DNA from 4 places in the Allobosea sp. 05L423 genome. Region 4 is predicted to be linked to each of the others. Evidence: predicted binding sites of a transcription regulator. Region 4 holds the regulator's gene; each other region holds the start of a gene.
What was found. Region 4 encodes PhoB, which activates phosphate uptake and scavenging genes when phosphate is short. Its sites were predicted from a motif close to TGTCATNNANCTGTCAT; they were not measured.
Positions count from the first base shown of each region.

Region 1: the regulator PhoB is predicted to act here: its motif matches at 1,997-2,013, upstream of AC1DNE_RS20200 (alkaline phosphatase).
Region 2: the regulator PhoB is predicted to act here: its motif matches at 2,570-2,586, upstream of AC1DNE_RS12575 (RNA degradosome polyphosphate kinase).
Region 3: the regulator PhoB is predicted to act here: its motif matches at 5,847-5,863, upstream of phnD (phosphate/phosphite/phosphonate ABC transporter substrate-binding protein).

Region 1 is NZ_JBFTOA010000010.1:62,013-69,790, forward strand. It holds gene AC1DNE_RS20190 (amino acid ABC transporter substrate-binding protein) at 1-289, shown strand, start outside; gene AC1DNE_RS20195 (Ldh family oxidoreductase) at 381-1,472, shown strand; gene AC1DNE_RS20200 (alkaline phosphatase) at 2,066-3,808, shown strand; gene AC1DNE_RS20205 (hypothetical protein) at 3,837-4,304, shown strand; gene AC1DNE_RS20210 (ABC transporter ATP-binding protein) at 4,282-4,983, shown strand; gene AC1DNE_RS20215 (FtsX-like permease family protein) at 4,980-6,281, shown strand; gene AC1DNE_RS20220 (acetamidase/formamidase family protein) at 6,461-7,393, shown strand; gene AC1DNE_RS20225 (M20/M25/M40 family metallo-hydrolase) at 7,439-7,778, shown strand, end outside.
Region 2 is NZ_JBFTOA010000003.1:914,621-922,398, reverse strand. It holds gene ppx (exopolyphosphatase) at 1-379, opposite strand, end outside; gene AC1DNE_RS12575 (RNA degradosome polyphosphate kinase) at 315-2,510, opposite strand; gene AC1DNE_RS12570 (HdaA/DnaA family protein) at 2,638-3,336, opposite strand; gene AC1DNE_RS12565 (AI-2E family transporter) at 3,344-4,453, opposite strand; gene AC1DNE_RS12560 (CDP-alcohol phosphatidyltransferase family protein) at 4,546-5,076, opposite strand; gene purM (phosphoribosylformylglycinamidine cyclo-ligase) at 5,220-6,293, shown strand; gene purN (phosphoribosylglycinamide formyltransferase) at 6,350-6,904, shown strand; gene AC1DNE_RS12545 (helix-turn-helix transcriptional regulator) at 6,841-7,629, opposite strand.
Region 3 is NZ_JBFTOA010000003.1:277,702-285,479, reverse strand. It holds gene AC1DNE_RS09465 (lipopolysaccharide biosynthesis protein) at 1-1,359, opposite strand, end outside; gene AC1DNE_RS09460 (DMT family transporter) at 1,646-2,488, shown strand; gene AC1DNE_RS09455 (PaaI family thioesterase) at 2,475-2,957, opposite strand; gene AC1DNE_RS09450 (MarR family winged helix-turn-helix transcriptional regulator) at 3,037-3,504, opposite strand; gene groES (co-chaperone GroES) at 3,733-4,020, shown strand; gene groL (chaperonin GroEL) at 4,069-5,706, shown strand; gene phnD (phosphate/phosphite/phosphonate ABC transporter substrate-binding protein) at 5,929-6,843, shown strand; gene AC1DNE_RS09430 (branched-chain amino acid ABC transporter substrate-binding protein) at 7,023-7,778, shown strand, end outside.
Region 4 is NZ_JBFTOA010000011.1:166,179-173,956, forward strand. It holds gene AC1DNE_RS21445 (LysR family transcriptional regulator) at 1-55, shown strand, start outside; gene AC1DNE_RS21450 (SpoIIAA family protein) at 110-496, shown strand; gene AC1DNE_RS21455 (DUF3175 domain-containing protein) at 513-797, shown strand; gene AC1DNE_RS21460 (hypothetical protein) at 815-1,039, opposite strand; gene phoB (phosphate regulon transcriptional regulator PhoB) at 1,335-2,033, opposite strand; gene phoU (phosphate signaling complex protein PhoU) at 2,050-2,769, opposite strand; gene pstB (phosphate ABC transporter ATP-binding protein PstB) at 2,853-3,659, opposite strand; gene pstA (phosphate ABC transporter permease PstA) at 3,699-4,583, opposite strand; gene pstC (phosphate ABC transporter permease subunit PstC) at 4,596-5,570, opposite strand; gene pstS (phosphate ABC transporter substrate-binding protein PstS) at 5,796-6,821, opposite strand; gene AC1DNE_RS21495 (ATP-binding protein) at 6,935-7,778, opposite strand, start outside.

The DNA.
Region 1 (7,778 bases), on a different contig from region 4:
GCTTTACGCCATGATCAATGCCGAGGAACTCGGCGTCACCGCCGCCAATGCAGACGAGCAGAAGCGCACCGGCTCTCCCGAGGTGCAGCGCCTGCTCGGCGGCAACGGCAATTTCGGTGAATCGATGGGGCTGAAGCCCGATTGGGCCCTGCAGATCGTCAAGCAGGTCGGCAATTACGGCGAGGTCTACGAGCGCAATGTCGGCGCCGGCTCGAAGCTCGGCATCGGGCGCGGCCTCAACAAGCTCTGGACCGCCGGCGGCCTGCAATACGCTCCCCCGGCGCGCTAAGCGAGATCGTCCCGACCCGGCTCCGCCGGGGTTTGAAAAGTGCCTCGTACGCCCGGTCATCGCGCCGGGCGTGCTGCATCGAGGGGAGCCGATGTCGGTTTCGGATGTCTACCCTGCGGAAATCCTGAAGGGCTTCGCCGTCGCGCTGCTCGAAGCGGCCGGGGCGCCGCCCGACAATGCGGCCGTGGTGGCCGAAGCTCTCGTCGACGCGGATATCGAGGGACTGGCCTCGCACGGCTTGCTGCATCTGCCGATGTATCTGGACCGGATCGCAGGAGGCTCCGTCGATCCGCGCGCGAGGGGCGAGATCGTCGCGGATCTGGGCTCGCGCCTGACGATCGATGCCGGGAACGGGCTGGGGCAGGTCACGGCCGAGCGGGCCTGCGAGATCGCGACGGCCCGAGCCGCCGCGCATGGCGTTGCGGTGGTGGCCGTCCGCAACGCCTTCCATTTCGGCGCCGCCGGCCGCTTCGCGCGGAAGATCGCGCTGACCGGACAGATCGGCATCGTCATGGCCAATACGCGGCCGATGCTGCCCGCGCCCGGCGGTGTCGAAGCCGTCGTCGGCAACAACCCGCTGGCGATCGCGGTCCCGACCGGCGGCGAGCCCATCGCGCTGGATTTCGCGATGAGCGCCGGCGCGATGGGCAAGATCAGGCTGGCCGCAAGCAAGGGCGAGCCGATTCCGGAAGGCTGGGCGCAAACGGCGCAAGGCGAGCCGACACGGGACGCATTCGAGGCGCTGCGGGGTACGCTCCTGCCTGCCGCGGGGGCCAAGGGCTTTGGGCTCGCCGTCATGATCGATCTTCTGGCTGGCGGCTTGTCGGCCGGCGCTATCGGCGAGGCCGTGCAGCCGCTCTACGGCGATGCCGCCCGCCCCTATGCAAGCGCGAACCTGTTCATGGCGATCCAGATCGAAGGAATGCGGCCGATTGCGGAATTCGAGGCGGCGGCTTCCGGATTTTCCGATCGGATCCGGAGCTCGCGGACAGCTCCCGGGGGAAGCCCCGTACGGCTTCCGGGCGATCGCGCGGCGCAAGCGCGGAGCCGTTTCGACGGTTTCTGCGCTCTGGGAGCGGAAACGCTCGAGGCACTCAAAAGCCGCGCTCGCCGCCTCGGCGTCACGATCCCCGTCGCGCTCGCGGACGAAGGCAAAGGCCGATCAAATCACGACCCGCACTGATCGCGATCGTGCGCTCCCGGCGCAAAGGCTCCCGCCCGGCCATTCAAGGAAAGAAAAAGAAAAGCGAACGGCTGGCGCGCCATTCCGCTTCAAGCTTCGGCCTTCGGGCCTCTGACCGCCATGAGCATCGCGTAGCCGAGCAGGCTGAACGCAACAATGCCGAGGAGGTTGAGAGCAATGTCGATCATCTTGGCGGCCTGGCGCAACGTAAGGTAAATGATTCCTTACCTGCATCCGCTCGACCGCGCCAGACCCGGCTGCCCGATACTTAGGTCACGCTCTCCGTCGCCAGCTTGAATGCGTAAGCCAGCGCGGCGAAGCTGATTAGGCCCAACATGCTGAAGATATCCATGCCTTCTCCTCGGTGAACAACCGGCAGCATGACTCGCTTCCCCTAAGACCGGGGCCGCTTTTTCCTTAAAATTGTCTGCAACGCCAATGGAACACAGGCCCCGCCCTGGCGCTGCCGGGCCTTGAGGCCGGGCGATCGACGGCTCCTCAAATCGCACCGGCCAGTTCGCCAGTTTGATTAAACTGTCACATTCCGGACTTAGGCGGGGGGCCGCAGGCACGAGCCTTGGCGGAGAACCACAATGCGCGCATATCACTGGCTGGCGGCGGTCATCGCCGCGGGCGTAGCGGGAGGGTCCGCCGCTGCGCAGACCATCTATCCGATCGACCGTGCCGAGATCCTCGAGGGCTCGCGGTTCGACTTCAAGGTCGAATTCCCGAACGCGCCGACCTCCGCCGACGTGAACGTCACCGTCAACGGCAAGCCTGCCGCCGAAATCTTCGGCCGTCCGACCAACTTCATCCAGAGCGAGGAAGGCCAGAAGCACTCGGCGCTGTGGCTGCGCGGCGCTTCGCTGCCGGCGGGCCGCTATGTGGTGGAAGCCACGCAGGGCGGCAACAAGGCGACCGTGAACTGGGATGTCTTCGCCACCGCCCAGCCGCGCCGCGCCAGGAACGTCATCCTGTTCATCGGCGACGGCATGTCGGTCGCCAACCGTACCGCCGCCCGCATCCTCTCCAAGGGCTGGAAGGAAGGCAAATACGATGGCGAGCTCGCCATGGACGACATGTCCAACATGGCGCTGATCTCGACCTCCGGCACCGACTCGATCGTCACCGACAGCGCCAATGCCGCCCATGCCTACACCACCGGCCACAAATCCTGCGTCAACGCGCTCGGCGTCTACTGCGCCAAGAACGCCCTGACCCTCGACCATCCGAAGGTCGAGACCATTGCCGAGCTCGCCAAGCGCCGCACCGGCATGGCCGTCGGCGTCGTCACCAATTCCGAGATCGAGGACGCGACCCCGGCCTCCATGGTCGCCCACACCCGCCGCCGCTCGGACTTCAACGACATCGTCAAGATGTTCTTCGATGTGAAGCCCGACGTAATCATGGGCGGCGGTTCGCCGAACTTCCTGTCGAAGGCGACGCCGGGCTCCAAGCGCACCGACGAGCAGGACTTCATCGCGAAGTTCAAGGACGCCGGCTACACCCTCGCCACCACCAAGACCGAGATGAACGCGGCCGTCGCCGCGGGCCGGAAGAAGCTGCTCGGCCTCTACAACACCGGCAATATCGACGGCGCCTTCGACCTGCGCCTCACCAAGAAGGGCACGGTCTCGAAATTCCCGGACCAGCCGGATGTCGTCGAGCAGACCAAGGCCGCCATCGACATGCTGAAGGGCAATCCCGACGGCTTCCTGCTGATGGTCGAATCCGCCCGTATCGACAAGTACAGCCACTCCCTCGACTGGGAGCGCTCGGTCTTCGACACGATCATGCTCGACAACGCGGTCAAGGTCGCCAAAGACTTCGCCGGGGACCGCAACGACACGCTGATCATCGTCGTACCCGACCACGCCCATCCGATCTCGATCATCGGCACCTATGACGACGAGCGCCCCGGCCAGCAGCTGCGCGACAAGCTCGGCGTCTACGCCGACTCCGTGCCGCCGAACTACGGCCCGCTCGATGCCGAAGGCTATCCCACCAATGTCGACACCTCGCGCCGGCTCGCTGTGGTCTACGGCTCCTATCCCGACACCTGCGACACCGGCCGCCCCACCATGGATGGCGAGCGCGTTCCGGCCGTGAAGGGCCCCGACGGCAAGGCCAATATCGCCAACGAGAAGGACTGCACGGGCCCGCTCGCCACGCGCAAGGTCGGCAATCTCCCCCTCGACGCCAATAGCGGCGTCCACTCGGCCGACGACGTCATCCTGACGGCGATGGGTCCCGGCGCGGAGCGCTTCCGCGGCCACAAGCCCAACACCTTCGTGTTCCGCGTCATGTCCGAAGCGCTGGCGCTCGGCGGCAAGTGAACCGATGATCGGGGCTACGGAGGCATCCATGCGCCAGCGAAACCCCATTGCGACCATCACCCGCCGCGGGGCCGTGCTCGGCCTCGCGGCGGCGAGCCTTGGCGGGCAGGCCCGCGCCGCCGCCGAGATCGAGTCGATCTCCTTCGACGGGCTCTACAAGTCTTTCGGGGTTCTGGGCTTCCAGTTCTCCGACCGGGTCACGGCCCTGCGCGGCAAGGGCGTGCGCATGGTCGGCTACATGGCGCCGCCGCTGAAGCCGGAAAGCCATTTCTTCGTGCTGACGCGCGAGCCGCTCGCCATCTGCCCTTTCTGCCAGTCCGATGCCGACTGGCCGGTCGATATCGTCGTCGTGTTCATGAAGAACGAGACGGCGATGGTCAGCGCCGGCCGCAAGGTCGTGGTGAGCGGGCGGCTGGAGATCGGCTCGGCGACCGATGCGGAGACCGGCTTCGTCAGCCAGATCAGGATTGCCGATGCCGGCTTCTCCCTCGCCTGAGGAGGGCGCGCAGCGGCTCGTTCTCGCGGATATCGCACTGGATCATCGCGACGGCGACGGGCAGCCCTTCCGCGTTCTCGATATTCCCGCGCTGGTGATCGAGCCCGGCGCCGCGCTCGGCATCAGCGGCCCGTCCGGCTGCGGCAAGTCCACGCTGCTTCACCTGATCGCCGGCCTCCTGCGTCCGGGCAGCGGCTCGGTACGCTGGGGCGGCACCGAGGTCTCCGGGTTGCCGGAAGCGCAGCGCGACCGCTGGCGCAGGCAAACCCTCGGCTTCGTCTTCCAGGATTTCCATCTGGTGCCGGAGCTCGATGTCGCCGGCAACATCGCCTTGCCTGCGAGCTTCTCCTCCTGGCGCCTGGGCACGTCCGGCCGCGAACGCGCGCTCGCGCTGGCATCCCGCGTCGGGCTGAAGGACCCACACCGGAGGGCAGCGGTTCTCTCGCGCGGCGAGCAGCAGCGCGTCGCGATCGCCCGCGCGCTTTTCAACGCTCCGCGCCTGATCCTGGCCGACGAACCGACCGCCAGCCTCGACGCCGATCACGCCGACGGCGTCTCGGACCTGCTCGCCGAGACTGCGCAGGAGAGCGGCGCCACCCTGATCTGCGCTTCGCATGACCCGCGCCTGCTCGCCCGGCTGGCGCAGCGGCTCGATCTCAGGACGGGATACGCGGCATGAACCCCTGGCCGATGGTGCTCGCTGACCTGCGGGCTCTGCGCTGGACTGCGCCGGCCATCATGCTGCTGGTCGCGCTCGCGGTCGCCACCGGGATCGCGATCGGCGCACAGGAGCGGGCGCTGCGCCAGGGTTCGGCCAGGGCTGCCGACGATTTCGACCTGATCATCGGCGCGCCCGGCAGCCAGACGCAGTTGCTGATGTCGGCCGTCTACCTGCAGCTCGAAGCGCTGCCGCTGGTCGACGGGCAGGTTCTCAAGGCGCTCGCGCAGGACGAGCGCGTCGGGAACTTCGCCCCGGTCGCCTTCGGCGACGTCAGCCGCGGCTATCCCGTCATCGGCACGACGGCCGATTTCGCGGGTCGCTGGGGCCGGATCAAGACGAGTGAAGGCCGGCTCTTCTCTGCGGAGGGCGAGGCCGTGCTGGGCGCCGATGTCGCCTACCGGCTGGGTGACACGATCGAGCCCTCCCACGGCGTCGCCGGCCACACGCCCAAACCCGGCCAGGTCGACGAGGAGGAACTAGGCCATAAGCATGAAGGCCATGGCTACACGGCCGTCGGCCGGCTGCCGCGGCTCGGCTCTCCCTGGGACCGCGCCATCCTCGTGCCGATCGAGAGCGTCTGGGAAATCCACGGCCTCGGCAACGGCCATGCCACTGAGGAAGCCCGGAGCGATTCCCCGTTCCGGCAAGCCGGCTCGAACATCAACGACGGTCGCCGTCCAGAGGAAGCGCGGATCGGCCCGCCCTTCGACGCCAAGCGCGTGCCCGGCGTTCCGGCGATCGTGGTGAAGCCCAAAAGCGTAGCCGGCGCCTATGCCCTGCGCGCGCAATACCGGCAGGGCGGAACCATGGCCTTCTTCCCTGCCGAGGTGCTGGTCTCGCTCTACGGCGCGCTCGGCGACATGCGGGACATCCTCGTCGTCGCCTCCGCTTCCAACGCGGTGTTGATCCTCGCCAGCGTCGTGCTTCTCCTGATCGCCGTGAACGGGTTGCGCCGTCGGCGCTATGCCACGCTCAGAGCGCTCGGCGCCCCGCGTTCCTACGTGCTGCTGGTGACCTGGATCGGCACGATCGTCCTGATCGCCGCGGGCTGCCTCGCCGGGCTGCTGCTCGGCGTGATCGCGACCCATGCGATCTCGGGCCTCGTCGCGGCCCGCACCGGGCTTTCGCTCTCGCCTGCGATCGGCGCGGGCGAGCTCACGCAGGCGGGCCTGCTCTGCGTCGTGGGAAGCCTGCTCGCGCTGCTGCCGGCGGCGATTTCCTATCGAAGCCCGATCATCCAGGGCTTGAGAGACTGAGACCTTCGCAGGCGGAGCCCTGCGCTCCTGACAGCCGGCAACGGCACGCGAGCCTGACGCAGGGCGCCCCTTCGCCGGCGAGCGCTTCTCATGCGACGGGCGAGCCCCTACGCTCCGGTGCGCCAGGCGGTCGACGCCCCGGCCACGATATCGACGCGAACCTGCTCCGGAAGGCTTTCATGGCGCGCCATCACTTCGTCCCGACCCGCTATTCGAACGTGATCGGCACCCTGCCGCCGGTTCTGGAGATCGCCAGCGGCGACAGCGTCGTCACCACCACGCTCGACGCCGCCGGCTTCGGTAGCGACGGCGTGCAGCATGCCCCGCGCGGCAACCCGATGACCGGTCCGTTCTTCGTCACCGGCGCCGAGCCGGGCGATGCTCTCCTTGTCACCATCGAGCGGATGACACCGAACCGGAAGACCGGCTGGACCTATTCGCCGCTGGCGCCGGGCGTGCTCGACCCCGGGATGCTGCACGAATTGCCGAAGCGCGAGCGCTACGAGTGGGCTGTTGATGCCGAGGCCGGCACGGTGAAGCTGCTGGAGCCCTCCGCCCGCATCAAGGACTGGAGCTTCCCGCTCGCCCCGATGCTCGGCTGCTTCGGCGTGGCGCCGGAGCGCGGCCAGGCGATCTCGACCGCGACAAGCGGCGCCTATGGCGGCAACATGGACTACCGGTTGTTCGGGCCGGGCGCGACCATCGCCTTCCCGGTCTTCGCGGACGGCGCGCTGTTCTTCCTCGGCGACGGCCATGCCTGCCAGGGCGATGGCGAGATCGCCGGCACGGGCGTCGAGACCTCGTTTGAGGTCGAATTCTCGGTGAAGCTCGTGAAGAAGCTCGGCCTGCGCTGGCCGCGCTGCGAGACTGAAACCGACCTGCTGGTGATTGCCGCCGGGCGCCCGCTCGACCAGCCCCTGCAATTCGCCACGACGGAATTGCTGCGCTGGGTCGGCGAGGATCTCGGTGTCGATCCGGTAGAGGCGAGCCATCTGCTCGGGCAGGCGGTGCGCTACGACATCGCGAACGTCTTCAACCCCGCCTATTGCGTCGCAGCCCGGCTGGAGAAGACCGAGCTCACTCGCCCGATGTCGCTGCTCGCCCGCGCCTGAGCACCTCTCAGCCCCTTTCGAAACGCCGACCAAGAAGATCGAGTCATGTCCAAGGATACCGCCGCCCTGAAGGCCGAGCTGCTTCAGGCGATCGATGCGCGTCGCGACGAGATCGTCGAACTGCTGCGCCGCTTCCTGCGCATCAAGAGCGTCAACCCGCCGGGCGACACGCGCGAGGCCGCCGCCTTCGTCCGCGAACTTCTCGACGCGGCCGGCGTGCCGCATCGCACGGAGGCCTTCGTGCCGGAGATGCCGAACATCATCGGCCGCTGGGAGGCCGGCAATCCCGGCCGCCATCTCATCCTCAACGGCCATATGGACATCTTCCCGGTCACCAACGAGAAGCTCTGGGAAGCCGAGATCGTCGACGGCAAGATCATGGGCC
Region 2 (7,778 bases), on a different contig from region 4:
GGGCGATGAAGTCCGGCCCGTTCTCGGCATAGCGTGCGGCGGCCGTGGCGATGACGCGGAGCTCGCCGACATGCATGGCTTCGCAGAGGATGCGAAAGCGGATCAGCGCCAGGATCGCCTTCTCGATGGCGTCCTGCGCCAACCGGCCGGTCGTGGCGACCTGCCGGCCGAGGCCGGCCATCTCCTTCTCGTTGAAGACCTGCGACGGCGCCCGCGCCAGCATCTCGTAGACGACGAGGCGGACCGAGTTCGAACCGATGTCGACGATGGCGATGGTGTCGGCGAGCGCAAGCCGCCCCGGCGCGTGCCGGAGCTCAGGCTTTACGGCCTCCCCGGCGCGAGAGGGAGCGGGGACTTGAATTCGAGAGCGATTTTCCACGTCCGGACAGACTCGGGTTCGTCATGAAGTACTTATGCGCGTTGAACGGCTCTTCGTTCGGCGCAGGGACAATGCGGCGCGAGCCGCCATCGGGCAATATCGTCCAGCTCTGCTCATTGTCGAGCAGGTTGGCCAACATGATCTGATCAAGCAACTGCTGATGCACGGTCGGATTGAGGATCGGCGTCAGGGCCTCGACGCGGCGATCGAGGTTGCGCGGCATCAGGTCGGCCGAGGAGATGTAGACCTTGGCCTTGGGCGAAGGCATGCCGTGGCCGGCCCCGAAGGCATAGACGCGGGTGTGCTCGAGGAAGCGGCCGATGATCGATTTGACCCGGATATTGTCCGAGAGGCCGGGCACGCCCGGCCGCAGGCAGCAGATGCCGCGCACGACGAAGTCGATCTCGACGCCGGCCTGGCTGGCGTCATAGAGGGCGTCGATGATCTCGGGATCGACCAGCGAATTGCACTTGCCCCAGATCGCGCCCTTGCGGCCGGCCTTCACATGGGCGACTTCCTCGGCGATATCATCGAGCAGGCGCTGCTTGAGGCTTGTCGGCGAGACGGCCATGCGCTCCAGCCCGGCCGGCTCGGCATAGCCGGTGATGAAGTTGAAGATGCGCGCGACGTCCTGCGCGATCACCGGGTCGGCGGTGAAGAAAGAGACGTCGGTGTAGATGCGGGCCGTGATCGGGTGGTAGTTGCCGGTCGCGATATGGCAGTAGCTGACGAGCTGGCCGGCCTCGCGCCGCACCACCAATGACAGCTTGGCGTGGGTCTTGAGCTCGATGAAGCCGTAGACGACCTGGACGCCGGCGCGCTCCATCTCCTTCGCCCAGCGGATGTTCGCCTCTTCGTCGAAGCGCGCCTTCAGCTCGACCAGCGCCGTCACCGACTTGCCGGCCTCGGCAGCTTCCGTCAGCGCCTTGACGATCGGCGAATTCGCCGAGGTGCGATAGAGCGTCTGCTTGATCGCGACGACATTGGGATCGCGCGCCGCCTGCTGCAGGAACTGCACGACGACATCGAAGCTCTCATAGGGGTGGTGGACGAGCAGGTCCTTCTGGCGGATCGCGCCGAAGCAATCGCCGCCATGCTCGCGGATGCGCTCGGGGAAGCGGGCGTTGTAGGGCTTGAACTTCAGGTCCGACCGGTCGACGCCCACAAGTTGCGAGAGCTCGTTCAGGCCGATCATGCCGTTGACTTCGACGATCTCGTCGGCATCGACCTTGAGCTCGCGCACGATGAGCCGGCGCAGATGCGCGGGCATGCCGGTCGAGAGCTCGAGCCGGATGACGACGCCGAGCCGGCGCTGCTTCAGCATGGTCTCGAAGACGCGGACGAGGTCCTCCGCCTCCTCTTCGATGTCGAGATCGGAGTCCCGGATGACGCGGAAGGAGCCGGTGCCCTTGACCTCGTAGCCGGGGAAAAGCTTGCTGATGAAGAGCGAAACCGCGTCCTCAAGCGTGATGAAGCGATGCAGCCCCTCGCGGGCGAGATCGGGCAGTTCGATGAAGCGGTCGATCTTGGTCGGCACCCGGATCAGCGCGTCGAGCTGGCGCCCGTCGTTCTTGCGCTCCAGCGCCAGCGCGATGGTGAAGCCGAGATTGGGGATGAACGGGAAGGGGTGCGCCGGGTCGATCGCCAGCGGCGTCAGCACCGGGAAGACGTAATTGAGGAAATAGTCCTCCAGCCAGATCCGGTCCTGCGAGCCGATGTCGCCCGGCTGCAGCAGGTGGATGCGATTCTCATGCAGATCGTGGCGAAGCTCCGCCCAGCGCGCCTGCTGGTCGTCGGTGAGGGCCGAAACCGCCTCGCCTATCGCGGCGAGCTGCTCGGCCGGGGTGAGACCGTCCTGGCTCGGCGTGACCACGCCGGCCTTGAGCTGCTCGCGCAAGCCGGAGACGCGGACCATGAAGAACTCGTCGAGATTGTTCGCCGAGATCGACAGGAAGCGCAGCTGCTCCAGCAGCGGGTGACTGCGATTCGAGGCCTCCTCCATGACGCGGCGATTGAACTGCAGCCAGGACAGCTCGCGGTTCATGAAGCGCTCGGTCTGCCGGCGCAGCGGCGCCGCATCAGCCTCGCCGGAGAGCTTCTCCAGCTCGTCGGTCACGGTCTCGAGAGTCATGCGCTTCACCCGTGTCCTGATCGTCTTTCCGCTCATGGCGCCGTTGAAGCCATTCTAGCGTGACGTTTCGATGACGGGCGACATGATTTCGTATGACAGCATGGCCGCTCTGCAAGCACGCGCTCTTTCACGCGGGCTCCTCGGGAAACAATTCCGACAGCACTTCCTGCACAAGCGGGCGCGTGACGCGCCGACCGCGCTCCAGCGCGACGCGATCGAGACGGTCCACCACCTGCCGCGCGGCGGCGAAGGAGCGCTCCATCCTGAGCGCCAGCGCCTCGATGACGGCCGTGTCGACAACGAGCTGGCGGTCGATGAAGAGCTTGACGAGGAGCGCCCGCAGCAGCCCGTCATCGGGCGGCTCGATCGTGGCGCCCGGTGCGAGCCGCAGCCGCGACAGCAGGTCCGGCACCCGCAGGCCCCAGCGGTCGGGTTCGGTGCGCGCCGTCAACAGCAGATGCCCCCCGCGTGCCTTCATCGCGTTCATCAGATGAAAGAGCGCGGCCTCGTCGAACGGCCCGGCGTCGCAATCCTCGACCACCAGGGCGCCGCCGGAGACAAGGTGCGGGACCTTTGCCTCGCTCAGCTCCGTGGCCTGAATCGTCCAGGCATGGGCGGCGCGGGCCCAGATCGCGGCAAGATGAGTCTTGCCGGCACCTTCGGGCCCGGTCAGCCGCAGCCAGGCGTCAGGCCATTGCGGCCAGCGTTCGATCAGTCCGTAGGCCGCCTCGTTGGAGGGGCCGACCAGAAAATCCTCGACGCCGTGGCGGCTGTCGACGGGCAGGTCGAGGGCGAGCTGGCGCGGACGTGGTGGCACGTCGGACATGATCGGCTCAAAGCTCGGCGTCGGCACGCGCCTTCGCCGAGGCGGAACGCCTGGCGCCGATGCCATGGTAGAGATTGCTGGCGAGATATTGCCGCAGCGCGAAGCGGCAGAGCACGCCGATAACGGCCGCAAGCGGCACCGCCAGCAGCAGGCCGACGAAGCCGAACAGCGAGCCGAATGCAAGCAGCGCGAACATCAGCCAGACCGGATGCACGCCGATCGAATCGCCGACGAACTTGGGCTGGAAGATGTTTCCTTCGAGGAACTGGCCGGCGAGGAAGACGCCGAGCGTCGCCAGCGGCCAGGTCCAGTCAGGCCAGAACTGCACGATCGCCACGCCGACCGAGAGCACGAGCCCGGTCAGCGAGCCGACATAGGGGATGAAGGACAGGAAGCCGCTGATGATGCCGATCAGCGCGCCGAAATTGACGCCGATGATGCTCAATCCGATCGCGTAGAAGGTGCCGAGCAGCAGGCAGACGAGAGCCTGGCCGCGCAGGAAGCCCGCGATGGCCATGTCCATCTCGTGCAGGAGACCGCGGATGGTGTCGCGGTGATCGAGCGGCAGCCAGCTGTCGACGGCCGCGACCATCCGATCCCAGTCGACCAGGAGATAAAAGGCGATGACCGGCGTCAGCACGAGCAGCGAGAACACGCCGACGATGGCGGTGCCGCCACTCCAGAGCGACTTCAGCAGGCCGCCGACCCATTGCGTCGCCTGACCGACGAGGTTCCCCAGCGAGTTCTGCGCCTCCTGCTGCAGGTTGCCGCCGCCGAAACGCTCCAGCCAGGGGAATCCTTTCTCCATCGCGAGTGCCTGCAGCTTCGCGGCGTCGGAAGGCAGCCTGTCGACCAGCCCGGCGAGCTGCCGCCCCAGCAACGGCGCCAGCAGCACCAGCCCCAGCACAAAAATAATCAGGAAGATGATGAGGATGACGATGGTCGCCGTCAGCCGGTTCATGCCCATCCGCTCCAGCCTGTCGGCCAGCGGATCGAGGAGATAAGCGAGCGCGAGCGCCGCGATGAACGGCAGCAGGATGTCGCGCAAGAGCACGAGCAGGAGAACGAAGACCAGGAGGGAGCCCAGCCAAAAGCCGATCTGGCGCTGCAACGTCATCGATCAGCCTCTTTCGCCTATCCGACCAGCGGAATGGGACAAATGTGCACGGAAAGCCGCAGTTCCAAGCGCCGGCCGCATGTAAAACTTCGTCAGCCCGCCATGTGGCGCAGCCAGAAGGCGAGATAGGCCGTCATCGAGGCGAGCGTCAACAGAGCGACGACGAACTCCGCCGCCGCGGCAGCCCACCCGAGATCGATGCCGAAGGCGCGCGAGCCCAGCGCCAACGCTGCAAAAGCAATCTGCGCTGCGGTGTTGAGCTTGCTGACGACGAAAGGCGCGATCGTCACCGGCCGCCCCATCAGCCAGGACAGGATCACGGCCGCCACGATCATGAGGTCGCGCGCCACGACCAGGATGACGAGCCAGGCGGGCACCACACCGACGACCGCGAGCGTGACGTAGATCGAGACGATCAGCGCCTTGTCGGCGATCGGATCGAGATAGGCGCCAAGCTCGCTCGCCATGCCGCAGCGCTTGGCGAGGAAGCCGTCGATCGCATCCGAGAGCCCGGCCACCACAAAAAGAATGAAGGCGATATCCCAGCGCGCATTGACGATCATGACGATCACCAGCGGCACCAGGAACAACCGGCCGACGGTGATCAGATTGGGGATCGTCATCCAAAACGCCCGAGCGCATCTCGACAGAAGAAGACGCTAAGATCGCCGACAGTGGATCGGCAAGAGCGAAAACGCCGATACGCCTTGCAAGGCGCGGCGCGCTTGCCTATCGCTCGCGCGAGCACAAAGGAAGGCAAAATCCAATGAGCAAGCCCGGCGCAAACGGACTGACCTATGCGCAGGCGGGTGTCGACATCGACGCCGGCAACGCCATGGTCGACGAGATCAAGCCGCTGGTGCGCGCCACGCGCCGGCCGGGCGCCGACGCTGAGATCGGCGGGTTCGGCGGGTTGTTCGATCTCAAGGCTGCCGGCTTCAGCGACCCGATCCTGGTCGCCGCCAATGACGGCGTCGGCACCAAGGTGAAGATCGCGATCGAGAGCGGACTGCACTCGACGATCGGCATCGACCTCGTCGCGATGTGCGTCAACGACCTCATCGTCCAGGGCGCCGAGCCCCTGCTCTTCCTCGACTATTATGCCACCGGCAAGCTCGACCCGAAGGTCGGCGTCGAGATCGTGCGCGGCATCGCCGATGGCTGCCGCCAGGCCGGCTGCGCGCTGATCGGCGGCGAGACCGCCGAGATGCCCGGGATGTACGCCGAGAAGGATTACGACCTCGCCGGCTTCGCGGTCGGCGCGGCCGAGCGCGGCACGCTGCTGCCGCGCGAGGACCTGCAGCCTGGCGACGTGGTGTTCGGCCTGCCCTCCTCCGGCGTGCACTCCAACGGCTATTCGCTGGTGCGCCGCATCGTGGCGCTGAGCGGGCTGGGCTGGGGAGCCCCTGCTCCCTTCGCTCCGGCCAAGAGCCTCGCCGAGGCGCTTCTGGAGCCGACCCGCATCTATGTGAAGCCGCTGCTGCAGGCGCTCAAGGCGACTGATGGAATCAAGGCGCTGGCGCACATCACCGGCGGCGGCTTCCCCGACAACATCCCGCGCGTGCTGCCGGAGGGACTCGGCGTCGCGCTCGATCTGCCGGCGATCCCGGTTCCGCCCGTCTTCGGCTGGCTCGCCAAGGTCGGCGGCGTCGCCGAGCGCGAGATGCTGCGCACGTTCAACTGCGGCATCGGCATGATCGTCGCGGCGCAGGCCGACAAGGCCGATGAGGTTCTCGCCGCTCTGGAAGCGGCCGGCGAGGTCCCCGTGAGGCTCGGCGAAATCGTCCCGGTCGCGGCCGGCGAGGAGCAGGTCAGCTACCGCGGCAAGCTCTCGCTGTGAGCACGGCCAACGCCCGCAAGCGCGTCGGGGTGCTGATCTCCGGGCGCGGCTCCAATATGGTCTCGCTGGCAGAAGCGGCGCAGGCGCCCGGCTACCCGGCCGAAATCGCGCTCGTCATCTCCAATATCCCCGACGTCGCAGGGCTCGACCGGGCGCGAGGCTTCGGCATCGCCACCGCGACGATCGACCATCGCTCCTTCGGTAGGGATCGCGAGGCGTTCGAGCGCGCGGTGGACGAGCTCCTGCGCGTCAACCAGATCGATCTGGTCGTTCTCGCCGGCTTCATGCGCATCCTGACGCCCTGGTTCGTAAAGCGCTGGGAAGGGCGGATGATCAACATCCACCCTTCGCTGCTGCCGCTGTTCAAGGGCACGCATACACATCGGCAAGCCCTTGAAGCCGGCGTCAGCGAGCATGGCTGTTCGGTGCATTTCGTCGTGCCGGAGCTCGACGCCGGACCGGTGATCCTGCAGGCGAAGGTGCCTGTCTTGCCCGGCGACGACGAGGAGACGCTGTCCAAGCGCGTCCTCGTCGAGGAGCACAAGCTCTATCCGGCAGCGCTGGCGGAGGTCGCCTCCGGTCGTGCCAGGCTGGCCGGCGACCGGGCCTGATCCTCCCCACCCTCTCGCTTGCAGCGCTCCCACTCCTCGCGCGCCCTCTCCTCCTCCTTCTGCCAACGGCGGAAGAGGTCGGCACGACGGGCGGGATAGCGCTCCTCCAGCGCTATGAGGCCGGTCATGCGGTCGGTGCGGAAATGGCGGAATGCCTGCCGGAGCTCGCACCAGGCAATGACGATGCGCACGCGCTCGTAGAAGGTCATGCCGATCGGCCAGATCATGCGCTGTGTCGCGTGGCCGCTCTCGTCGCTGTAGTGGATCGAGAGCTTGCGGCCATTGCGGATGGCGGCACGCACGGCGGCGACGTCAACCTGATCGACCGGCACGTCGCCGGGATAGGACGCCGCGAACAGCGCACCATCGAGCAGGATCGGCCGCAGATGCGGCGGCAGCACGGCGGCGACCTTGCTGACCACATCCTCGGCAGCGCGTGCAAGCACAGGATCGGCGCGCTCGCTCAGCCAGCGCATGCCGACCAGCACGGCCTCGATCTCGTCGGGCGAGAGCATCAGCGGCGGCAGGTCGAACCCGGCGTCGAGCACATAGCCGATGCCAGCCTCGCCGCGCACGGGAACGCCCTGGCGCACCAGCGCGCCGATGTCGCGATAGACCGTGCGCACGGACACATCGAGCTCGGAGGCCAGCGTCTCGGCGGTCACGGGGCGCCTGCGGCGACGCAGGCTTTGAATCATGTCGAGCAATCGTTCGGCGCGCTGCACGGCGTCGTCTCCCTACCCGGCCTCGTAGCTGAGGCACCATGGCCCAGCTGGGGTGACAGCTTCTGTCAGGAGCGTGTCAGCAGCAAGGCTGGAGACGGAACGAGCGCCGAACGGGGAACCGACCGTCATACTCGGGCTTGCCCCGAGCA
Region 3 (7,778 bases), on a different contig from region 4:
GAGGATCACCGCCGCATAAGCCAGGGCGCCGAGGACGATCTGGAGCGGCAGCTCCGCCGGAGCCGGCAGACGGTCCTGCAGCGGCCAGACCACCAGAACCATGACGGCGGCGGCGAGGACGACACAACTGAGATCGCGCAGCGGCGGCCAGGACGGCAACATGCGCAAGGCCACGACACCCGTCACCGCAAAGGCCGTCACGAAGGCTGCGCTTTGCGCGACGGCGATCGTTTCCGACGCGAATGCCCCTGGCAGCGCGAAGATGATGGCAAGGTTGACAACCAGGCCCGCCAGAGCCGCAAAGGTGGCGACGAGGGTACGCCTGGCCAGCAGGAAGACCGGGTAGATCGCCGCCTGGAACAGTGCGATCGCGGCGAAGCCGGGCAGCAGCACGGCCATATAGCTGGCGAAATGGCCCCTGAAGCTCGCCGGCACGAAGAGGCGTTCGAAGGCCGGCAGTGTCAGCCAGAAGCCCAGCGCGACGGGCAGCACGAGGGCTAGCACCGTCACCATGTTGCGCGCGATGCGCTTCTGTGCGGCGAGGCGGCCTCGCGCCTCATCGAGGCGGATGACCTCGCGCAGCAGCAATATCTCCAGCATCGAGGCCAGCACCGGAAAGAGCCTGAGGCCGATATCGGAGGCAAGCGAGAAATAGCCGGCCTCCGCGAAGCCGAAGCGGTCCGCCAGAATGGCGCGATTGAGCAGCGGGATCAGTGAATAGACGGCGTTGCCGGCCACCAGCGGCAGCGCATAGCGGGCGAAGCTGCGGGCAAGATCGGCGCGCGCGGCGGCAAGGCCCGACCCCGCATCCGCCAGCCTGCCGCGCACAGCGAGCACCGAGACGACGGTGCTGGCCAGCCCGCCGAGCAGGACGATGGCCGGATCGCGCAGCCACCATGCAGCCCCGACCATCAACGCGAGGGCAATGCCACTCCTGACGAGGACGAGCCGGGCATAGGCGGCGTCGAGGAAGCGCGAGCGGGCGACCGCCCCGTGATAGTCGAACCAGCCGGCGCCGACGCCGCCGGCGACGGCCACCGCGAGCAGCGTCATCGGCAGCCCCGTATCGATGCCGGCGAGCAGCGCCGCCGTCAGGAGCGCGCAAAGGGAAAGGCCAATACCAGCGAAGAGCAGATTGAGCGTCGCGCGGATGCCGGGATCGCGCTCCCGGCTTTGCGCCGAATAGAAGCGGACGACCGAGAGCTTCAGCCAGTCGAGCAGCGCCGTGTTGACCAACACGACGATCGCGGCACCGATGGCAAAGAGCCCGAACGCCTCGGGCCCCAGGAACAGGGCGATGAGCAGCCCGAGGACGAAGTTCAGCCCGGCATTGACAATGAAGGGCAGAAGAACGGTCATCGCCTCTCGGTCATCTCGTCGTGAGCCTGACGCCTTTGCGGCACCTCGTGCGATTCGCAGCCAGGTCGCAAGCCCGGCTCTGCAAGGCGTGCCGCTGCCGATGCGATTGTCCCACGCCGGGAGCGGCCGGCATGGCAATGTCTCGGCAATCGACCCCTGCAATGACAGCATTGGGGGCCTGTGCGCCCCTCCCCTAGGCGCGCTCCGGGATCGGCCTTAGACGAGGTCCCGGCCCGTGCTCTCCATGGGCGCCCCTCCCGGACAGCCATGGACGCGGCCTGACAGCATGAATCGGTCGATTGCTCTGCGCGCCGCGCTCGGCATCGCCCTGCTCACCGCCATGGATGCGGTGATCAAGGGCCAGATGCAGCACCACCCCTTCATCGTGGCGCTGTTCATGCGCTTCCTGATGGGCGGCCTCTGCGCGCTCGCCGTTCTCGCGCTCGCCCGCCCGGCCCGCCCGACGCGAGACAGCATCATCGGCAATGTCGCGCGCGTCCCGCTCGTCGTGATGACGGCAGGCAGCTTTTTCTATTCGGTCTCCGTGCTGCCGCTCGCCGAAGCGCTGACATTGTCCTTCCTGGCGCCGGTCTTCGTCGCGGTTCTCGGCGGCCTGCTGCTGAAGGAGACGATCGACCGGCGCGTGCTGCAGGCGCTCGCCTTCGGCCTTGCCGGCATGCTGGTCATGGTTTGGCCGCGGCTGCAGGGGCATGTCAGCGGCGCCAGCCTCGGCGTCGCCGCCGCGCTGTTCTCAGCGGTCAGCTACGCCTTCAACCTGATCCTGCTGCGACGCATCGCGGTCAGAGAGCATCCCACCGTCATCGTCGCCTTCCAGAATGTCGGGCCGGCGCTGTGCCTAGCCGTCCCGGCGGCCCTCGCCTTCGTGCCGATGACGCTGGCGGATCTGGCGATCTATCTCTTCGCGGGAGCGCTTGGCGTCGCGGGTCATCTCACGCTCACCTCGGCCTATGCCATGGCGGCCGCGTCCCGGCTGGCGGCAATCGAGTACACCGCTCTGATCTGGGCCAGCCTGCTCGGCTTCTTCCTCTTCGGTGAGATGCCGCTCTATACGACCTATCTCGGTGCGCTGCTGATCGTGGCCGGCGCCGGGGCGGTCAGCCGGCGCTAGGCTTGGCGGGAAACACCAGGCAGGTTTCGGTGCCGTGCGCGAGCAGCTTGCCACGTTCGTCGCGCAGATTGCCTTCCGTCGTGATGACGGAGCCGCCGCGATGGATCAGCTTGCCTTCGCAGCGCACCGTGCCCGAGTCCGGCATGACCGGCCGGACATAGTTCAGCTTCATCTCGAGCGTGGTGTAGCCCTCGCCCGGCTTGAGCGTTGAATGGGCGGCGCAGGCCATGGCGGAGTCGAGGATCGTGGCGGTCCAGCCGCCATGAATCGTGCCGAGCGGATTGAAGAAGCGGGGTGACGGGCGCCCGACGAAGACGACGCGCCCTTCATCCGCCTCCACCAGATCGAAATCCATGGTCCCGGCGAAAGGCGGAGCCGGGTGAGCGCCGTCGATGATGCCCCGCAGGAAGCTCAAGCCGTCGCCCGCGACCAGCACCTCGCGGGACACCACTCCAAACGTCCGATCCATGGCGCCCTCTCAAATCGTGTATCTGCACGTTAGAGAGAGGACGGCTGGCTCGTCAACCGGAGTTGATTGGACACCGCGTTCACAGAACGTCCCGCGCCGCGCGGCGCAGCGCCCTCAGCCCGTCGCGGGTCTCGCGCCAGCGCTCCTCGCCGAAGCCGCCTTCGATCCTGTCCTGCGCCGCCCGCCAGTACGGAATGGCGGCCTCGATCGCAGCCCTGCCCTTCTGCGTCACCGCATAGACCGCGGCTCGGCCCCGGCACTCGACCGGCTCGACCATGCCCTCAGCAGCGAGAAGCTGGAGATTGCGGGTCAGCGAAGTTCGCTCCAGCGCGAAACGCTCGGCCAGCTCGGTGATCGACTTCCATTGCCCGGTGCTCAGCGCCGAAAGCAGGACAAACTGGGTGATCTTGAGGCCGCTCGGCCGCATCGCCTCGTCATAGGCACGGGTGACGGCCCGGGCCGTCATCCGGACGTGTAGCGCCACGCAGGAACGCGCGATGTCGTCGAGGCGCGGATCGGGCGCGGGCGGGGGCGCGAGTGTCGTCATTCAGCCATCTTAGCGTGTTCTAGCGCGTGCGGCAGCCGAAAGGCTAAGGGCTGCGATGCCGCACCCGGCGGCGTTCACTTTGTTGTCGCAGGCTTCCTTGACTCTCCGGGACCCCGAGCCTATCTCCCGGCCATCTGTTAGCACTCTCCTTCGTTGACTGCTAACAGCCTCCCCCGGGAGCCATTCAGCGGCGCCCGAACCGAATAAGACCGAGAGGAAGACAGAACCATGAAGTTCCGTCCTTTGCATGACCGCGTCGTGGTCCGCCGCCTGGATGGCGAAGAGAAGACCAAGGGTGGCATCATCATTCCCGAGACCGCCAAGGAAAAGCCCCAGGAGGGCGAGGTCATCGCCGTCGGTCCCGGCGCGCGTGACGAAGCCGGCAAGCTCGTTGCCCTCGATGTCAAGAAGGGCGACCGCGTCCTGTTCGGCAAGTGGTCGGGCACCGAAGTCAAGATCGATGGCCAGGATCTCCTGATCATGAAGGAATCCGACATCATGGGCGTCGTCGGCTGATAGCCGCCTGACCGCTCTCTTCCGTTTCCATTTCAAGGAGTAGCTCTCATGGCTGCCAAAGACGTCAAGTTCTCCTCCGACGCCCGCGACAAGATGCTGCGCGGCGTGGACATCCTCGCCAACGCCGTGAAGGTCACGCTCGGTCCGAAGGGCCGCAACGTCGTGATCGAGAAGTCGTTCGGCGCTCCGCGCATCACCAAGGACGGCGTCACCGTCGCCAAGGAGATCGAGCTCGCCGACAAGTTCGAGAACATGGGCGCCCAGATGGTTCGCGAAGTCGCGTCCCGTCAGAACGACCATGCCGGCGACGGCACCACGACCGCCACGGTCCTGGCCCAGGCGATCGTCCGCGAGGGCGCCAAGTCGGTTGCGGCCGGCATGAACCCGATGGACCTGAAGCGCGGCATCGACCTGGCCGTCGAGGCCATCGTCGCCGACCTCAAGAAGAACTCGAAGAAGGTCACCTCGAACGCGGAAGTCGCGCAGGTCGGCACGATCTCGGCGAACGGCGACGAGTCGGTCGGCAAGATGATCTCGACCGCCATGCAGAAGGTCGGCAACGAGGGCGTCATCACCGTCGAGGAAGCCAAGACCGCCGAGACCGAGCTCGACGTCGTCGAGGGCATGCAGTTCGACCGTGGCTATCTATCGCCTTACTTCATCACCAACTCCGAGAAGATGATCGCGGAGCTGGACGACCCCTACGTCCTGATCTTCGAGAAGAAGCTCTCCTCGCTGCAGGCGATGCTGCCGATCCTCGAGGCCGTCGTTCAGACCGGCAAGCCGCTGCTCATCATCGCCGAGGACGTCGAGGGCGAGGCTCTCGCCACGCTCGTCGTCAACAAGCTCCGTGGCGGCCTCAAGGTCGCGGCCGTCAAGGCTCCGGGCTTCGGTGACCGCCGCAAGGCCATGCTCGAGGACATCTCGATCCTGACCGCCGGCCAGATGATCTCGGAAGACCTCGGCATCAAGCTCGAGACCGTGACGCTCAACATGCTCGGCCGCGCCAAGAAGGTGCGCATCGAGAAGGAGAACACCACGATCATCGACGGCGCCGGCAAGAAGAAGGACATCGAAGCCCGCGTCGGTCAGATCAAGGCCCAGATCGAGGAGACCACCTCGGACTACGACCGCGAGAAGCTCCAGGAGCGCCTGGCCAAGCTCGCTGGCGGCGTCGCGGTGATCCGCGTCGGCGGCGCGACCGAGGTCGAGGTCAAGGAGAAGAAGGACCGCGTTGACGATGCCCTGAACGCCACCCGCGCCGCGGTGGAAGAAGGCATCCTGCCGGGCGGCGGCGTCGCCCTGCTGCGCGCTCTGAACTCGGTCAAGTCGATCAAGACCCAGAACGACGACCAGAAGACCGGTGTCGAGATCGTCCGCAAGGCGATCGCCGCTCCGGCCCGCCAGATTGTCGACAACGCCGGCGATGACGGCGCGGTCGTGATCGGCAAGCTGCTCGAGTCGAAGGACTACGCCTGGGGCTACAACGCCCAGACCGGCGAGTACGGCGATCTGGTCAAGGCCGGAATCATCGACCCGACCAAGGTCGTGCGCACGGCGATCCAGGACGCGGCTTCGATCGCGGGCCTGCTGATCACCACCGAGGCGATGATCGCCGAGCTGCCGAAGAAGGACTCGCCGATGCCCCCGATGGGCGGCGGCGGCATGGGCGGCATGGACTTCTGAGGAAGTCCGGACGCCCAAAGCGTCTGAATGCCGAAACCGGGCAGGCCCGGTTTCGGGGGCGGCATGGACTTCTGATCCAGCCTCCCAAGGCAATCATGGAAGGCCCGGCGCAAGCCGGGCCTTTCTTCGTTTCACGGCACTGTCATCCCCCCGCCATCCAGCCGTCGCCCCCCGCATGCATCCAGGACCGCTCAACGCATTCGTCGTATCCTGGGAAGCATCATGCCGACACGCCGCTCAGTCCTCGCCGGCCTTGCCGCCACGAGCGCCGTCCCCGCTTTCGCGCGGGCGCCGGACTGGCGACAGAGCATCAAGGAGTTGCGCTTCGGCGTCTCTTCCGCCGAGAACGAAACCGGTGCCATCGCCCGCACCCAGCCGATGGTCGACTACCTGTCGCAGCGCCTCGGCGTGCCCGTCCGGTTCTTCAGGGTTTCGGACTATGCCGGCCTCGTCGAGGCGATGCGTGCCGACCAGGTCGACTTCGCCCGCTTCGGACCGGCCGTCTACGCGCTCGGGCGCCGTGTGCTGGGCGAAAAGCTCCAGCCGCTGCTGCGCGACGTCGATAACCAAGGCCAGGAAGGCTACTATTCGGTGCTGCTGGTGCGGGCGGACAGCGCCTATCAGAACCTTGCCGATCTCAAGGGCAAGGTTCTGGCCTTCGCCGATCCGAACTCGACCTCCGGATACGCTTTCCCCGCTTATTTCCTGCGCAAGCAAGGCATCGACCCGAAGGCCTATTTCAGCGGCACCGTCTTTTCCGGCGGGCACGACAACTCCGTGCTGGCGCTGGTGCGCGGGCAGTTCGACGTCGTCGCGACCTATCAGGTCAATACCGAGTCCGGCGTCGCCCAGCGCCTCGCCCAGCGCGGCATGATCCCGGCCGGTTCGACCCGCGTGCTCTGGACATCGCCCCTGATCCCCACCAGCCCGTTCTCGACCCGCGCCAACCTGCCCCAGGGGCTGAAGGACGATTTCGTCGCAGCCATGAACGCGATGAGGGAGGCCGCTCCGGACGTCTGGAAAACCTTCACCGATGGCCATGTCTCGCGCTATGCGCTGGCGCGTCATGAGGATTATCTTGACGTCATCGCCGTCACCGAGGAGCTGGAAGCTCAGCGCAAGGCGAAGAGCGGCTGAGCGAATTCCAAACCAGCGACCCTGCTCCCGGCGAGGCCGGCCGTCGCATTGCCATGCGTTTGTCGCGATCGCTGATGAAAATGCAGGCAGTGTCCCTCGGACCGGCCCTGGCCTATACAGGCGACAGGCGATCCTCGGCAGGGTCGCGCGCATAAATTGCATGTCGTAGGGAGATGCAGATGAAAAAATCCTATTTCCTCTCGGGCGCTGCGTTGGCCGCCACGCTGTTCCTGTCGGCACAGGCCGCTCAGGCCGACATCACCATCGGCCTCGTCGCGCCGCTGACCGGCCCCGTCGCTGCCTATGGCGACCAGGTCAAGAACGGCGCCCAGACCGCCGTCGACGTCATCAACAAGAATGGCGGCGTGCTCGGCGAGAAGCTCGTGCTGAAGCTCGCCGACGATGCCGGCGATCCGAAGCAGGGCGTCTCGTCCGCCAACCTCCTCGTCGGCGAGAAGGTCAAGTTCGTGGTCGGCCCGGTGACCTCGGGCGTCGCCATGGCGGTTTCCGACGTGCTCTCCGAGAGCGGCGTGCTGATGGTGACGCCGACCGCAACCTCGCCGGCGTTGACGACGCGCGGCTTGAGCAACGTCTTCCGCACCTGCGGCCGCGACGACCAGCAGGCGGACATCGCCGCCGCTTATGTCCTGAAGAACCTGAAGGACAAGAAGATCGCGATCGTCCACGACAAGGGTACCTACGGCAAGGGCCTCGCCGATGCCTTCCAGAAGGGCATCAATGCCGGTGGGCTCAAGGAGGTCGTCGCGCTGACGGTCAACCCCGGCGACAAGGACCTCTCGGCCGTCGTGACGCGCCTCAAGGCCGCCAACGTCGATGTGATCTATTTCGGCGGCTACCACCCCGAGGGCGGGTTGCTCTCGCGCCAGCTCGCCGATGCCGGCGTCAAGGCGACGATCATCGGCGGTGAGGGCCTC
Region 4 (7,778 bases):
GCGCGCCGAAGCGGCCCGGTTCGACGCCGCCACCCGTGCGCCCGCAGCGGCCTGATCATCGGGCGAAACTTCCGCTCTTGCCCCGCGTTGTCTGGAGCAAGGAGGAGCCATGTTCACCATTCTGCCTGCCCCGGACCATGTCGGCGCCTACCGCCTGTCGCAGACGCTGACCAGTGACGATCTCGATGGGATCATGGCCGATATCGAGGCGAAGCTCGCGCGACACGAGAAGGTCGGCATCCTCGCCGACCTCACCGATTTCACCGATATGACCCTGGCTGCCGCCTGGAAGGATGCGCGCTACAGCCTCGGCAAGCTCTGGGAGCTGCAGCGCTTCCCGCGCGAGGCGGTGATCACCGACAGGGGCTGGCTTGCCGCCTTCGTCGACCTGCTCAACCCAGCGATCCCCTTCGTGACCGTCCGCACCTTCAAGCCGGAGGAGTACGAGACCGCACTGACCTGGGCCGGTGACATCGAGGGCGGGCCAAACGCCTGACCGACAGGAGGACGCCATGACTGCCCACAAACGCAGGTGGTCGGCCGATATCACCACCCGGAGCAACGCGCTCGATCTTGAGAAGGCGGTGTTCAAGCAGGGCGATCCGCGACGGATCGCACGTTCGCTGAAGCGGTCGGCTGAACACAGCCGGCTCCGCAAGTCGAGCCCCTATCGCTCGGCGATGTCGATGCTGACTTTCTACATCAACCGCGCCGGCCGGAACCTGCCGGCCGAGCGGCGCAGGACGCTGGAAGCGGCCAAGCACAGCTTGCGCCGCCTCTTCTACCGAGAGGGCTGAGGCTCCTGCCGGCCCCTTCAGGGATCGTCCTGTAGGGGGCTTCTCGCGGGGCCGCCACCCTTGCGGGCCGGATCATGCAAGCGATGGCTGTCGCGCTCGCCGCCACCGCCCGAAACGCGAACCTGCCGGGTTTCGTCGTCGGCAGGCGGCTTGCGGATGCCCGGCGACTTCCTCGCATTCTCATGGGACGAGCCCGGGCCGCCGTGCCGGATGCTTTGCGGCGCCTTGGTCGAGGCCGACATGAGGCAGCCTCCTCAACGATCCTGCTGCAGACCCTGATGGCTCGTGTTGATGCGGGTGTTGCCCTGCTGGTCATGCTGGCCCGGCCGGCGCTCGCTCGCCACCTCCTAGCGCTGCGCATATCGTGCCCGGCATGATCCCGCTCGCCCGGGCCCTTGTCGCTTCGACTGGCCGGCGGGACTGGCGGCATCTTGCTCATGGCGACCTCCTCTGGCTCGCGCTGACTTTCAGGGTCAACGCGAGCGAGCAGGCGAGACTCACCGTAAGCTGCGATGAGGAGGAGAGCTGGAGCGCCGCTCAGCTGCGCGCAAAAGTCTCGTCGAAGGCGTAGCCGGCGCCGCGCACGGTACGCAGCGGGTCCTTGGTATTGGCGGGCGTGATCGCCTTGCGCAGCCGGCCGACATGGACGTCGACGGTGCGCTCGTCGATATAGACGTCGCGGCCCCAGACGGCGTCGAGCAGCTGGGCGCGCGAATAGACGCGGCCGGGCGCCTGCATCAGGAACTCCAGCAGCCTGAACTCGGTCGGGCCGAGATGCAACTCGCTGCCGGCGCGGCGGACGCGCCGTGTGGTGCGGTCGAGTTCGAGGTCGCCGGCGGCAAGCAGTCCCGCGACATGGCCCGGCTTGGCGCGGCGGAGCAGCGCCTGGATGCGCGCGATCAATTCCGGCAACGAAAAGGGCTTCACCACATAGTCGTCGGCGCCGGTCGCGAGCCCGCGCACGCGCTCGGTTTCCTCGCCCCGCGCGGTCAGCATGATGATCGGCACGCGCTCGGTGTCGCGCCGCGACCGCAGCCGGCGGCAGAGCTCGATCCCGGAGAGGCCCGGCAGCATCCAGTCGAGCAGCACGAGATCGGGGGTGTGGTCGCGCAGATGAAGCTCCGCATCGTCCCCGCGCGCCACGCTGTCCACCTCGAAGCCCTCGGCTTCGAGATTGTAGCGCAGCAGCAGGGTCAGCGGCTCCTCGTCCTCGACGATCAGGATGCGTGCGGCCATGATTCCTTGCCTCGCCTCAGCTGCCCGTGACCGCCTCGACTTCGATATTGGTCGTGTCGAGCTTCGGCCGGTTCACGTCGAGCGAGTCGCCGGTGATGAGGTAATGGATCGTCTCGGCGATGTTGGTGGTGTGGTCGCCGATGCGCTCGATGTTCTTCGCGCAGAACAGGAGATGCGTGCAGAAGGTGATGTTGCGCGGATCCTCCATCATGTAGGTCAGGAGTTCGCGGAACAGCGAGGTGTAGAGCGCGTCGATCTCGTCGTCGCGGCGCCAGACCTCGAGCGCCTTCTGCTCGTTGCCTGCGGCGTAGGCGTCGAGCACGTCCTTGAGTTGCGCCTGCACCAGGCGGCTGATGTGCTCGAGCCCGACCACGGCGCGGTGCGGCGGCTGGAACTGGCCGGCGATGGCGACGGCGCGCTTGGCGATGTTCTTGGCGAGATCGCCGACGCGCTCGATGTCGGCCGCGATGCGGATCGCCGAGATCAGTTCGCGCAGGTCGTTCGCGAGCGGCTGGCGCCGGGCGATGGTCAGCACCGCCTTCTCTTCGACGTCCCGCTGCAGGTTGTCGAGGCGCTGGTCGGCGGTGATGATCTTCTGGGCGAGGCCGGTGTCGCGGCGCACCAGCGCCACGGTGGAGTCGCCCAGCATGCGCTCGGCCATGCCGCCCATTTCGGCAAGACTGCGGCGGATGCCTTCGAGATCGGTGTCGTAGGAGCGGACGATGTGGTCGGTCATGGCGTTATCCTCAAAGCATTTTCAAGCGAAATCGGACCGGTTCGCGCGAAGAAAATGCGACAAACAAAGAACTCTGCCGCGGCTCAGCCGAACCGGCCGGTGACGTAGTCCTGCGTCTGCTTCTTGGCCGGGTTCATGAAGATGGTGTTGGTCGGCGCGAACTCGATGACCTCGCCCAGATACATGAAGGCGGTGTACTGCGAGATGCGTGCAGCTTGCTGCATGTTGTGCGTCACGATCGCGATCGTGAAGTCGCTCTTCAGCTGCTCCAGCAGGTCCTCGATCTTGCCGGTGGAGATCGGGTCGAGCGCGGAGGTCGGCTCGTCGAACAGGATCACTTCCGGCTTCTGCGCGATGGTGCGGGCGATGCACAGGCGCTGCTGCTGGCCGCCGGAGAGGCCCATGCCGGAGCTCTTCAGCTTGTCCTTGACCTCGTCCCACAGCGCGGCACGGCGCAGCGCCCCCTCGACACGGTCGTCGAGCTCGGACTTCGGCGGCTTCTCGTAGAGGCGGATGCCGAAGGCGACGTTGTCGTAGATCGACATCGGGAAGGGCGTCGGCTTCTGGAAGACCATGCCGACGCGCGAGCGCAGCTCGTTCACGTCGACGTCGTTGGAGATGATGTTGCGGCCGTCGAGCAGGATCTCGCCGGTGGCCTTCTGCTCGGGATAAAGCGAGTAGATCCGGTTGAAGATGCGCAGCAGGGTCGACTTGCCGCAGCCGGAAGGGCCGATCAGCGCGGTGACGTGCCGGTCGCGGAAATCGAGATTGATGTTCTTCAGCGCCCGGTGCTCGCCGTAGTAGAAATCGAGGTTCTTCACCGCGATCCGGACGGGCGCCTCGGCATCGAGCGTCTGCGGGGAGAGTTCAAGGGTCGAAAGCATCGACATGGTCCTCAAGGTCGGGCGCGACCGGGTTGGATTCAAGTCTTATTTGCCGCCAGCGACGACGCGGCGGGCAATGAGCGAAAGCAGCAGGATCGAGACCGTGATGATCAGCGATCCCGCCCAGGCGAGCTGCTGCCAGTTCTCGTAGGGAGCGGAGGCGAACTGATAGATCGTGACGGGCAGGTTCGAGACGCCGCCGGCGAGCGAGGGCGAGAACCAGAAATTGTTGTTCAGAGCCGTGAAGAGCAGCGGCGCCGTCTCGCCGGCGATGCGGGCGAGCGCCAGCAGGATGCCCGTCATCATGCCGGCCTTCGCCGCACGCCAGGTCACGGAGGTGATGACGACCGAAGGCGGCGCGCCCAGCGCGGCCCCCGCCTCGCGCAGCGGGCCGGGGACGAGGTTCAGCATGTCCTCGGTGGTGCGCACGATGACCGGGATCGCGATGATGCCGAGCGCGACGCCGCCGGCCCAGCCGGAGTAGCCGCGGAAGGGCTCGACCAGGATGACGTAGACGAACAGGCCGATCAGGATCGACGGCGCCGAGAGCAGGATGTCGTTGATGAAGCGGATCAGGTGCGCGAGCTTGGAACCCCTGCCGTATTCGGCGAGCCAGGTGCCCGCGAGAACCCCGATCGGGGTTGCGATGGCAATGCCGAGGAAGGTCAGCACGAAGGAGCCGACGATGGCGTTGGCGAGGCCGCCGCCTTCCGTGCCCGGGCCGGGAGTGACCGCGGTGAAGGTGGCGAGCGAGAGGCCGCCGATGCCCTTCACCAGCAGCATGCCGAGGATCCAGAACAGCACGAAGATGGCGCAGAAGGTGAAGCCGGTCGCGATGATCTTCATCAGCCGGTCGGCGGTGCGGCGGGACTGGCGCACGCGCCCCCAGGGGGTGTGCGGCAGCTCGCGGGGCGTGGTCGTCATGGTCATGGACGAAAGACCTCAGTAGCGCTTGACGCGGGCGACCAGCAGCCGCGCGATGACGAGGACGACGAAGGTGACGAAGAACAGGATGCAGCCCAGCGCGATCAGCGCGTTGAGCTGCAGGCCCATCGCCTCGTTGAATTCGTTGGCGATGCGCGAGGCGATGGTCGAGCCGGGATCGAGGATCGAGGCCGACAGGCGGTTGGCGTTGCCGACGACGAAGGTGACCGCCATCGTTTCGCCGAGCGCGCGGCCGAGGCCGAGCATGATCGCGCCGATGATCGAGACGCCGGCCTGCGGCACCAGCACGTGGCGCACGACCTCCCATGTCGTCGCCCCGATGCCGTAGGCGCTTTCGCGGAGCACGGAGGGGATCTGCTCCAGCATGTCGCGGGTGATCGAGGCGATGAACGGCACGATCATGAAGGCCAGGATCAGGCCGGCGGTGAAGATGCCGAGGCCCGAGGGCGAGCGTGAATAGAGGATGGTGCCGACGACCGGCATGCCCTCGACGATGTTCGAGAGCGGGATCTGCACATAGGCCGCAAAGAGCGGCACGAAGACGAACAGGCCCCACATGCCGTAGATGATCGAGGGCACGGCGGCGAGCAGCTCGATCGCGGTGGCGACCGGTTTCTTGAACCAGCCCGGCGCCAGTTGGGTCAGGTAGACTGCGATGCCGAGCGAAAGCGGCACGCCGATCGCCAGCGCGATCAACGCCGTCGAAAGCGTGCCGACGATGGCCGGCCAGGCGCCGTACTGCTCGTTCTGCGTATCCCAGACGCTGGAGGTGATGAAACCGAGGCCGAACTCGCGGAAGGCCGGCCAGCCGCCGATGATCATCGAGATCATGATGCCGGCGAGCAGCACCAGCACGAGCAGCGCCGCCGCGAAGCTGGCATTGCGGAAGAAGAGGTCGAACCCCGCCTTCGGCGTCTTGCGGGCGGCCGGCCTCGCGCCGGGGATGCTCGTCATGTCGGTTGCTGCGGTCATCCGCGGAGGCTCCGGTGTCGTGGCAGAGGTTGCCTGCAGCCGGTCACCCGACTCCGATCAACCTCAGCCCTCATCCTGAGGAGCGCTCCGCAGGAGCGTCCCGAAGGAGGCTCCAGTGCGCTCTGGATCATCCTTCGCGACGCCGCATACCGCGGCTCCTCAGGATGAGGGCTGCATGTATCGGTGAGGCGGGACTGGCCCGCCTCACCTTGTCGCTGGCAGCGATCAGAAGATCGGCTTGCCGGCGGTGTCGGTCACGCCCTTCCAGGCGTTGCGGACCTGATCCTTCACGGTCGACGGCAGGGCGACGTAATCGAGCTCGCTCGCCAGCTTGTCGCCGCTCTTGTAGGCCCAGTCGAAGAACTTCAGCGCGGCCTGCACCTCTTCCGGCTTCTCCGGCTTGGCATGGACCAGGATGAAGGTCGCCGAGGTGATCGGCCAGGCATCCGCGCCCTTCTGGTTGTTGAGCGAGATGCCGAAGCCCGGCTGCTCCTGCCAGTTGGCATTGGCGGCGGCTGCCTGGAAGGCCTTCTCCTCAGGAGCCGGGAAGTTGCCGTCGGCGTTCTTCACCAGGGCGTGGGCGAGCTTGTTCTGCTTGGCATAGGCGTACTCGACATAGCCGATCGAGTTGGCGACCTGCTTGACCGAGGCGGAGACGCCTTCGTTGCCCTTGCCGCCGATGCCGACCGGCCACTGGACCGACTGGTTGGCGCCGATCTTGGACTTCCAGTCGGCCGAGACCTTGGAGAGGTAGTCGGTGAACACGAAGGTCGTGCCCGAGCCGTCCGAGCGATAGACCGGGTTGATGTTGGCGTCCGGCAGGGCGAGACCGGCGTTGAGCGCCACGATCTTCGGGTCGTTCCACTTCTTGATGTCACCCAGATAGATCTGCGCGATGATGTCGCCCGAGAGCTTGAGCTTGCCCGGCTCGACGCCGGCGATGTTCACGGCCGGAACGACGCCGCCCATCACGGTCGGGAACTGGATCAGGCCGTCCTTGCTGAGGTCCTCGCCCTTGAGCGGAGCGTCGGTCGCGCCGAAGGCGACGGTCTTCGCCTTGATCTGGCGGATGCCGCCGCCCGAGCCGATCGACTGGTAGTTCAGGCCCGTGCCGGTGTCCTTCTTGTAGGCCTCGGCCCATTTCGAATAGATCGGGAAGGGGAAGGTCGCGCCGGCGCCGGTGATGTCGGCAGCCTGGGCGGAACCGGCGATCCCGACGGCTACGGCCGCGAGAACGAGAATCTTGCGCATTGAGATGTCCTCTCTGGGTCGCTGTTGACAGCTCCCCTGTCAGAACACCCCCTATATGACAGCCGGATGACACGTCGTCATGAAAACTGTCACAAAGCCGTTGAAGCGGCGGCTCAGCGGCCTGCGCGCTGGGCCTCGAAACGCGGCAGTATCGCCTTGAAGGTCGCCCCCTCGCCCGGCTTGCTTTCGATCGTCAGCCTGCCGCGATGGCGCAGCACGATGTGCTTGACGATAGCCAGCCCCAGGCCCGTGCCGCCCGCCTCGCGGCTGGCGGCGGTGTCGACACGGTAGAAGCGCTCGGTCAGGCGCGGCAGATGCTCCGGCGCAATCCCCGGCCCATCGTCGCGAACGTGGAAGCTGGCCTCATCCTCGCCGGCCTCGACGGTGATCTTCACCTCGCCGCCCTGCTTGCCGTATTTGATGGCGTTCTCGACGAGGTTCTCCATCAGTCGTAGCAATTCGTCGCGGTCGCCGGGGACCAGCAGCGGCTCGCGCGGCGTGGTGAGCGCCAGTGTGACCTCGCGCTCGCGCGCCATCAATGTGAGCGAGTCGACGATTTCGCGCGCGATGCCGGCGAGGTCGACCGGCGTGTCGGGCGCGACGTGAGCGCGCTGCTCGATACGCGAGAGCGAGAGAAGATCGTCGACGAGACGCGCCATGCGCAGCCCCTGCTCGCGCATGATGCCGAGGAAGCGCTCCCGCGCGCGCTCGTCGTTGCGCGCCGGCCCCTGCAACGTCTCGACGAAGCCGAGCAGCGAGGCCAGCGGCGTGCGCAGCTCATGGCTGGCATTGGCGACGAAATCGACGCGCATCCGCTCGATCACCCGCTGCTCGCTGAGATCCTGGAAGGTGAGCAGCGTCGGCCGCCGCCTTCCGCCGCCCAGCGCCGCGATGTGGATGCGGAAGGCACGCTCGAACGGCACCCGTTCGACGAGCTCGACGGTGTCGCGCCCGCCC